3 regions of the Mycobacterium sp. HM-7 genome follow, and region 3 is predicted to be linked to each of the others. Evidence: predicted binding sites of a transcription regulator. Region 3 holds the regulator's gene; each other region holds the start of a gene.
The links. The regulator LexA, encoded in region 3, represses DNA repair genes until DNA is damaged. The targets are predictions, from matches to a motif close to CGAACANNTGTTCG.

Region 1: the regulator LexA is predicted to act here: its motif matches at 1,312-1,325, upstream of ACWW1C_RS17755 (DUF222 domain-containing protein).
Region 2: the regulator LexA is predicted to act here: its motif matches at 1,760-1,773, upstream of ACWW1C_RS02320 (DUF222 domain-containing protein).

The regions. Positions count from the first base shown of each region.
Region 1 is NZ_CM132657.1:3,689,674-3,692,923, reverse strand. Features, by position in the region: gene ACWW1C_RS17755 (DUF222 domain-containing protein) at 1-1,307, opposite strand, end outside; gene ACWW1C_RS17750 (AMP-binding protein) at 1,470-3,023, shown strand; gene ACWW1C_RS17745 (FadD3 family acyl-CoA ligase) at 3,020-3,250, shown strand, end outside.
Region 2 is NZ_CM132657.1:508,287-511,536, forward strand. Features, by position in the region: gene ACWW1C_RS02315 (flavin-containing monooxygenase) at 1-1,276, opposite strand, end outside; gene ACWW1C_RS02320 (DUF222 domain-containing protein) at 1,779-3,230, shown strand; gene ACWW1C_RS02325 (oxygen-binding di-iron domain-containing protein) at 3,227-3,250, opposite strand, start outside.
Region 3 is NZ_CM132657.1:2,431,465-2,434,714, reverse strand. Features, by position in the region: gene ACWW1C_RS11695 (alpha/beta fold hydrolase) at 1-271, shown strand, start outside; gene nrdR (transcriptional regulator NrdR) at 278-742, opposite strand; gene ACWW1C_RS11685 (LysM peptidoglycan-binding domain-containing protein) at 854-1,327, opposite strand; gene lexA (transcriptional repressor LexA) at 1,590-2,279, shown strand; gene ACWW1C_RS11675 (sunset domain-containing protein) at 2,344-3,250, opposite strand, start outside.

The sequences.
Region 1 (3,250 bases), 1.3 Mb from region 3:
TGGCCGACGTCCAGTAGTGGTGGTGGGGTCCAGTGGGCGCGGCCGTTTTTCATGGTGGTGCTCCAGCCGCCGGTGTCGGCCAGGACGTTGTCGCAGCCGCAGGCCAGGGTCAGGTCGGTGATGTCGGTCTGGCCGTCGTCGCGCCAGTTGGAGACCGCGTGGTGGGCTTGGCAGCGCGAGGCGGGGGCGGTGCAGCCCGGTTTGGTGCAGCCCCGATCCCGGGCGAACAGCATGATGCGCTGCCCGGGCGTGGCGGTGCGGCGGGTGCGGCCCAGATACAGCGGAATGTTGGTGTGTTGGTCGAACACCGCCAGGTAGCAGTACGACCGTGACGCCATCCGAATCAAATCCGCAATGGGCAGCGTGCTGCCGGTATGGGTGACCGCGACCCCGGCACCGCGCTGCAACTCTTGCAGGGTGGTGGTGGCCACGACCGAGACCGGCAGGCCGTTGTGCTCGCCGAGCATGCCGGAAGTCAGGGCCATCCGGGCCACCCACATCTGCGCATCATGCTGACGCTGAGCCAGGGTGCGGGTGTCGCCCGCGATCTGCTCAGCCGTCGGGGTCCCTGAGTAGCAGGGTGTCTCATCAGCCGGGTTGCACATGCCCGGCGCAGCGCACTTCTCGTAGATGGCATCCCAATACGCCCGCGCTTCGGGAGTCAAAGTCCCGGCGACGTCCGAGGTCCCATCGGATCGTTGCTTGCCATGGCTGATGCCGCGTTTGCGGTCCCGTTCAGTGTCATCGGGTTCGGGACCGTCCTGATCCAACCTGTACAGCAGATCATTGGCCGCGCGCCGAAGTTCTTCGGGCGTCTTGTACCGGGCGGCGGCGACCAGGTCACGTTCGCACTGAGCGAGGGTAACCGGGTCCACCCACAACGGCACCTTCGCGAAGAACGCCGTGATTTGCGCGACGTGCTCGATGTTGATGGCGCCTTCGGCCTGGACGGCGGCGACCAGCTCCCACACCGGGCCCAACGGCTCGCCGGTAATCGCCGACCGTGGACCCAGATGATCACAATCGCGGACCCGGCGGCGGGCCTCGTCGCGGCTGATGCGGAGCCGGATGTGCAACACCTCGGGCCAGTCTTTGGCCCCGATGTCTTTGGCGGTGGCCTGGGTTTGGGCCGCGGCCAGGATGTGGTGATCGACCGCTTCGGCCGCGCACTTCACCGTTTCGCGGCGCGACTGCAGCTCCAACAGGGTGCGCACGTCCAGGCCGGTGTGGTCCAGGGACGCGATCCGCACCGCTGCAGCTTCGTACGCGATGTACGCCTGCTCGATGACGGCCTGATCACTACCCATATATCGAACACTAGTTCGAATCACCGACAATTCGCTGTGGCGAATGTGGCCCTAGTTAGCCACTGTGACCAGCGCAAACAAAGTGACCAAAGTTTTTTCAGAGTCAACGCTCAACCGTTGATATTGGCATTCTCTATTTTGGAGAATACGATCCCCAGTGTCATGACTGGTCTTCGTAGCCCCGTAAACCGCACCGTCCCCGCCGGTCTCGCCGCCAGTTACCGAGACAACGGGTGGTGGACCACCGAAACCGTCGGTGACCTGCTGGCCGCAGGGCTGCGGGCCGCGCCCGACGCCGACTTCAAAATCCACTCCGTCGTCCGGGGATGGTCGGGCACCTACGCCGAAGCTGAACGCGTCGCCCGCCGGCTCGCAGCGGGACTGCGGGCACGCGGCGTCGGCCCCGGCGACGTCGTGGCCTTCCAGCTGCCGAACTGGATGGAAGCCGCCGCGGTGTTCTGGGCGTCGGCGTTCCTCGGCGCGGTCGTCGTCCCGATCGTGCACTTCTACGGCCGCCGCGAATTGGCGCACATCCTCGCCGATGCCGCTCCGCGCGTCTTCATCACCGCCGACAACGACGGACGCCCGGCGTACCACGCCGATCTGTGCGCAGACGTGCCGATCGTCGGGGTGGTGGGCCGCGACTTCGACGACCTGCTCGCAGAAGAACCGATGGCGGGCACGCTTGCTGTCGATCCAGCGGCGCCCGCGCTGATCGCCTACACCTCCGGCACGACCAGCAACCCCAAAGGTGTTGTGCACAGCCACCAGTCGCTGGTCTGCGAGACGCGCCAACTCAACGCCGGGTACCCCACCAAGCGCGGCAAGGAATTGACCGTCGCACCCGTCGGCCACTTCATCGGCATGGTCGGGGCGTTCCTGATCCCGGTATTGGAGGGGCGGCCCATCAACCTCTGCGACAGCTGGGACGCCGGTCAGGTGCTGGCGTTGATGAAACGCGACGGACTGGCGGTCGGCGGCGGACCGCCGTATTTCGTCACCAGCCTGCTCGACCATCCCGACTGCACCGACGAACACCGATCGCTCCTGAAAACCGTTGGCCTTGGCGGGTCTTCGGTCCCGGCGGCGGTGACACGCAGGCTGGCGGATCTCGGCGTCTTCGTCTACCGCGCGTACGGCAGCACCGAACACCCGTCGATCACGGGGACGCATCCGAGCGCGCCCGAGGCCAAGCGTCTGTTCACTGACGGTGACCCGCGGCCCGGTGTCGAGATTCGGCTGAACGAGGACGGCGAGATCTTCAGCCGCGGCCCGGACCTGTGCCTCGGCTACACCGACGATGCACTCACCGCCAAGGCGTTCGACGACGACGGCTGGTACCGCACCGGCGACATCGGATTCCTCGACGACGACGGCTATCTCACCATCACCGACCGCAAATCCGACGTCATCATCCGTGGTGGTGAGAACGTCAGCGCGGTGGAAGTGGAAGAGGTACTGCTGGGTATGGAGAGCATCGCCGACGCTGTGGTGGTGGCCGCGCCCGATGACCGGCTCGGTGAGCGGGTGGCTGCCGTCGTGCGGGTCCGGCCCGGCCATGTCCTGCCGACACTGCAGCACGTGCGCGAGCACTTCTCGAATGCCGGTGTGGCGCGCCAGAAGTGGCCCGAAGAATTGCACGAGGTGGCGGACTATCCGAGGACCGCCAGTGGCAAGGTGCAGAAATTCCTGGTGCGACAGGGACTTCGGGCATGACCTGGCGCACGATTCCGGAGATGGTGCTGAGCACCGCGGACAGGTTCGGCGACGCCGAGGCACTGGTCGACGGGCCGCTGCGCTTGTCGTACCTCGAACTGGCGGAGCGCATCCGACGTGCGGCGGGGGCGTTCCACGCGCTCGGCGTCACGAAAGGTGACCGCGTCGCCATTTGGGCGCCCAACTCGGCCAACTGGGTGTTCGCCGCGCTGGGGTTGGTGACGGCC
Region 2 (3,250 bases), 1.9 Mb from region 3:
TGCCGTCTTCGAGGACGGGGACCACCTTGCTGTAGCCGTGCTCGTCCATGTAGTCGAGCATCCGGCAGAAGTGCTCGCAGACAAGGTCGACCTTCAACGTCCAGGCGATGTTGGTGTAGCCGACGGCGAACGCGAAGTTCGGCACGTTGGACAGCATCATCGCCTTATAGACCGTGAGGTCGGGCAGATGAAGCAGATGCCCGTCGACACTCAGCGCGATCTTGCCGAACGGCGTCATGTTCAGCCCGGTCGCCGAGATGATGATGTCGGCGGCCAACTCCTGCCCGGACTGCAGCAGGATGCCGTTCTTGGTGAACCGGTCGATGTGGTCGGTGACGATCGAGGCCTTGCCCGACGAGACCATCTTGAACAGGTCACCGTCGGGCACCATCGCGAGCCGCTGTTGCCACGGGTTGTACTTGGGCGTGAAGTGCGTGTCGACGTCGAAGTTCTTCGGCAGCTGCCGGGCCACGTTGGCGATCAACAGCTTTCGCATCAGCTTCGGGTAGCGCATGCACATCTTGAACATCCCGCGGTTCAGCGAGATGTTCTTACGTCGCACGATCTTGTACGCCCGCTCGTGGCCGAGCACCTTGTTGAGCACGTTGGCGATCGGGTCGGACGCCGGAATCGAGAACACGTAGCTCGGCGAGCGCTGCAGCATGGTGACGTGCGCGGCCTTGTCTGCCATGTTCGGGATCAGGGTGACGGCGGTGGCGCCGCTGCCGATGACGACGACGTTCTTGCCCGTGTAGTCCAGATCCTGCGACCACAGTTGGGGGTGGATCACCGGGCCCTCGAAGTCGTCCCTGCCCGGGAAGTCGGGGATGTACGGATTCTCGTAGTCGTAGTACCCGGTACCCAGGAACAGGAAGCGTGAGGTGAAGGTTTCGGGGTGCCCGTCGTGGGTGGTGGTGACGGTCCAAAGTCCTTGGCGGGAGTCGAAATTGGCCGAATCCACGTGGTAGCCGAACCGGATGTGGCCGGCCAGGTCGTTCTCCTCCACGGTCTGCTGCAGGTAGTCGAGGATGATGTGCCCGTCGGCGATGGACTTGCGGTGCGTCCACGGCTTGAAGCCGAAGCCGAAGGTCGGCATGTCCGAGTCGGACCGGATGCCCGGGTATTGGTGCAGGCTCCAGGTGCCGCCGATCCCGTCCCGGCCCTCCAACACCAGGAATGAGGTGCCCGGCCGAAAAGTCTTGAGGTGATACGCCATTCCGATGCCGGAGATGCCGGCGCCGACGACCAGGACGTCGATGGGAGCGGTGGTTGTCATGGGCACTCCTTTGCCGGTCCGGCGGGTGTACCTGCGACGTTAGTAGTGCGATGCGGCGTCCACGCCGGGTTTTGCAGACTTGTCGCGCTTACCGCGTGCACTGTGAGTTCCGGGCCTGGCCGGCGTCACCGGGCGGGCCCGCTGTCCATCGACACAGGCACGGATCCTCGACGGTTAGGTGGGCTCGGTAGTCCTGGCCGAGCCCATCCCGCCTTGGGCTACAGCACTCCCCCGTCCGCGCAGCGATCCTTGACGGTTAGGCCGGCTAAGCGGCGCCAAGCCTCGGGCTGCGGGGCCCGGCGGCTTTCTGTGCGCCATCCCATCGCCTGCATGCTGTTGGCTAGCCGATCTAACCGTCGACGATCCAGCCCCACCCTTCCCGCAGCGGTCTGTCGGTTCCAATCACGCTGCGCCCCTTCTATTTAGGCACCCTAACCGTCGGCAATGACACGCTCGCCGCGACCGCCATTTCATGTCGGTGGGCGAGCGTATGTTCGAACACATGAGCGAATCATTTGGTGGTCCCCACGCCGCGGCCGCGGCAGTCGACGCGATCACCCTCTCGACCCGGGAGGAGAACGCCGCCGGCGCCCGCCGCCTGGCGGCGATCGGTGACCTGTGGGCACTACGGGCCCCCGACGATGACATCGAGAAGAGGTATTGGGCGATCGACGGCTATGCCGGGCTGGTGGTCGAGGTTGCCGCCGCGTTGGGGGTGTCCCGCAAGCGAGCGCAGGCGCAGGTGGATCGGGCGGTGATGCTGCGCACCCGCCTGCCCAAGGTGGCGGCCGTCTACGCCAAAGGCCTGATCGATGCGGTGATGGTCGCGATGATCGTCGCCCGCACCGACCTGATCATCGACGACGACGTCGCCGGGCAGGTCGACGCCGACCTGGCCGCCAAGATCGTGGCGTGGGGGCGGTTGTCGAAACCGAAAATGGAACAACGCATCGACGCGATCATCGCCGCGTCCGACCAGGCCGGCGTGCACGCACCTCGACCCCCGTCGCAGGCCCGCTACCTCGACATCCGCGCCTGCGGCCCGGGGGCGGCGAGCATCTGCGGAACGGTCGATGCCGCGACCGCCGCCGTACTCGACGCTGCCCTGGATGACCTGGCCCGCGGGGTCTGCACGGACGATCCGCGCAGCCATGATCAACGGCGTGCCGCCGCCATCGACGCCCTCGCCCGCGGCGGTCGGTTGCGGTGCGAGTGCGGGCAATCCGACTGCCCCGCCGCGGCCGGCGAGCTACCGGCGCCGACCGTCGGCACCCGCGCGGTCATCCACGTAATCGCTACGCGCGAGGCAGTGGACGGGCAGGCCCCAGGGCTCCTGCCCGGGTACGGGCAGATCCCCGCCGAGCAGGTGGCCCACCTCGCCGAGGGGGCGACCATCCGCCGCGTGGACCTACCGCCGGATGCCGCCGAGCCGAGGTACCGGCCGTCGGCCAAGCTGGCCGAGTTCGTGCGCTGCCGGGACCTGACGTGCCGGTTCCCGGGCTGTGACCGGCCCGCCGAGGCCTGCGACCTCGACCACACCGTGCCATATCCGGCCGGCCCGACCCACCCGTCGGACCTCAAATGCCTATGCCGCTTTCACCACCTGCTCAAGACGTTCCACGGCTGGACCGACCACCAATACCCCGACGGCACCGTCGTCTGGGTCGCCCCCACCGGGCACACCTACATCACCAAACCCGAAGGCGCCCACTGGTACCCACAACTGGCCACCCCGACCGGAACACCCGAGATCGCCGAGCAACCGCCACGCACACCCGCGCGCGGGCACTGCATGCCCAAACGCCAACGCACCCGAGCCCAAGAACGCCAACAACTCGTCAACCAAGCTCGCATGGTCAACGAAGAACGCATCGCCGGCGAGGAATGGCGCCGGTGCCGCGAACTCGAAATGGCCTTGGCCGCAGAGGAATGGGATGAACCCGCACCCTTCTAGGCGGCCATCGCGGCATACCC
Region 3 (3,250 bases):
TGCCCACGGAGAACTGGCACATGCGGCGATGCCGGGCTCCCGGCTCGAATTCTTCGACAACTCGGGACATTTCCCATTTCATGACGACCCCGATCGATTCGTGGCGCTCGTCGAGAATTTCATCGACACGACCACGCCATCGGTTTACGACCGCGATGCCCTGCGCGGCCTCCTGCAGGCCGGCGTCACCGCCAAATCGATCGACGCCCCGCTCGATACGAAGGTTGCGGTACTCGACGCACTCGAGACCGACGAACGCAGCGCGACCTAGCGGCCGTCAGCCCGACGACGTCACGCCGCGGTGTGCCCGCAGCGCCTCGATTTCGCGTTCGAAGTCCTCGGCGGACGAGAACGAGCGGTACACCGACGCGAACCGCAGATAGGCGACCTCGTCCAGGTCGCGCAGCGGCCCGAGGATCGCCAACCCGACCTCATGGCTCGGCACTTCGGGAGATCCGGTGGCCCGCACCGCATCTTCGACCTTCTGCGCCAATTGATTCAAGGCGTCGTCGTCGACCTGCCGACCCTGGCACGCGCGCCGTACGCCTTTGATCACCTTGTCCCGGCTGAACGGTTCGGTGACTCCGCTGCGTTTGACCACCGAAACGACCGCAGTCTCCACCGTGGTGAACCGGCGACCGCATTCCGGGCACGACCGGCGACGCCGAATCGCCTGCCCTTCATCAGCTTCTCGCGAATCGACCACACGCGAGTTCGGATGCCGGCAGAACGGACAGTGCATCACCGCTCCTTCGCCGCACCGACAATCGACCGTTTCGAACGGTCTCGAGCCTACCCGTGCCGCTCTGACGCGGCCGGGCGCCGTGCCGATCGAGGTGCGCACGGGCTGTCCTCAGCCGACCGGCGCGATCAGCGTCTGCCCGGCGTTCAGCGCCACCGACGGCAACTTGTTCAGTTCCTTGATGCGGTCGACGACGGCGCTGACCGGTGCGTCGGGCGCCACCCGCCGCGCCACCTGCTGAATCGACTCTCCCGTCTGCACCCGGACCACCGCGAGCTGCGCGGGCACGGAGGCGGCCGACGAGGTCGGCTGGACGGCCTCCCCGAACTGCGCCACCAGGCCCAGCCATACGGTGATCCCCGCCGCGACCAGCGCCAGCATCACCGTCGTCAACGGCGTGATCGGGTTGCTCCGGTGCGAGGCGCGAGACGTCAGCACGCCGGTGCCCCGGTGCCGGAACGCCGCACCCGAGGGACGGGAACCGGCCGGCCGCAGCCGGGCCTGCCGCTGACGATTCACATCTCCACGCCGAGGCACGGTGCGGACGACGACGTCGGTCGGGTATTCGCGGGTGATGACGGTCATGTCGGTTCCTCTCAGGAGTTCGTACATAGGTTCGATCGCTCTTATGTTCGACTATATCGCCCAAACGTTCGAACGGTAGAACATGTGATCGAACTGTTGCGAACGATACGACCACCCACCGACAAGTTCCGTTCCGCGACTTCGTCACCGCTTTCACCACGTCACAACCGGCGTCACAACCAGATCCCGCCCGCGACACGCCGATCCGGCCATCTCGAACACATGTTTGATGATTCGGGTGCACTGGGCTAGATTCGTCCCTATGAGCGACAGCACCGATACCCCGGACACCCAGACAGGCGGACGATCCAGCAGCCTCACCGAACGTCAGCGGACCATCCTCGACGTGATCCGCGCCTCGGTGACCACCCGCGGCTACCCGCCCAGCATCCGGGAGATCGGCGATGCCGTCGGCCTCACGTCAACCTCGTCGGTGGCCCACCAGCTGCGCACGCTGGAGAAGAAGGGTTATCTGCGCCGGGACCCGAACCGTCCGCGCGCCGTGGACGTCCGCGGCGCCGACGACGCGACCGGAGCCACCATCACCACCGATGTCGCCGGTTCCGACGCGCTGCCCGAGCCGACCTTCGTCCCGGTGCTCGGCCGGATCGCCGCCGGCGGCCCGATCCTCGCCGAGGAGGCCGTCGAAGACGTCTTCCCACTCCCCCGAGAACTCGTGGGCGAGGGCTCGTTGTTCCTTCTGAAGGTGGTCGGCGAGTCCATGATCGACGCCGCGATCTGCGACGGCGACTGGGTCGTCGTGCGGCAGCAGAATGTGGCCGACAACGGTGACATCGTCGCGGCGATGATCGACGGCGAAGCCACGGTGAAGACCTTCAAGCGCGCCAAGGGCCAGGTGTGGCTGATGCCGCACAACCCGGCATTCGATCCGATCCCGGGCAACGACGCCGTCGTCCTCGGCAAGGTCGTGACCGTCATCCGCAAGATCTGACGCCCGCCGGACCTACAGGTGAGCCCCGCTGCAGTCGCTCGCAGCGGGGCTCAACCGTCTACGGTCAGCCTCGAACGAATCCGTTGGTGACCGCGAATTCCTCACTGGCGAACCAGATTTCAACGTCGGCGTCGTCGTATCCGGGAGCCCCCGGCACCCAGTACAGGCCTGATTTGGTGTTGGCCTTGATGACGTAACCTTCGGGCGGCTCGGCACCGGTCGCGACGCGGAACGACATCTGCGCGGTCTCGGGCTCCTCCGCGCCGAGCGCGTGATGCCTGCCGCTGGCCGGGCCGGCCGCGGTGTCCTCCGCGGGCGTCGCGATCGCAGGCGGCTCGTCGACGTGCGGCTCGGCCTCGGCGACCTGCTCCTCGGGCTGGGGCGCACGTTCATCAGCGTCCTGGTCCCCGGCGTCGGCAGCAGCCGGCGCAGCCCAGGCTCGGTCGCCCGGATTCCGCGGCCGAAGGCCCGCGAAGCCCGCCAACCCGGCAGCGGTCAGACCCGCCGCCGCGCCACCGCGACGCAGCGCGTCCGGCAGTTGCACCGATGCCGTCGGCTCATCGGCTGGTTCGTCAGCGCCATCGGCGTCGCTCGCCTGCGGCTCTGGCTCGTAGGGCTCGGCCGCGTCGACGGGCTCGGCGTCAACTTCGGCTTGCGTCTCAGCATCGGCGTCCGGCTCACCGGCGACCGGCTCGTCCGCGGGCTGCTCGGCCGTGAAATCGGGGTACACCGTCGGCGCGGTGTCGATGACGTCCGGGTTGCTCTGGAACGCGGGGCCACCGTGCGGGCCGTCGAATTGCTGGTCCTCCGCCGGGAATTCGTCGCTGTACTCGCTGTCGACGCCGCCGTCCGCGTACTGCGGGTCGCCGTACTCTCCGTCGCCGAACTCGTGGTCGTCGTAGTCGTACGCATCCTGGTCATCGGGGACTTCCTGACCGGCACCCCGCCGGCGCCGCAGCAGGGCCGCGATC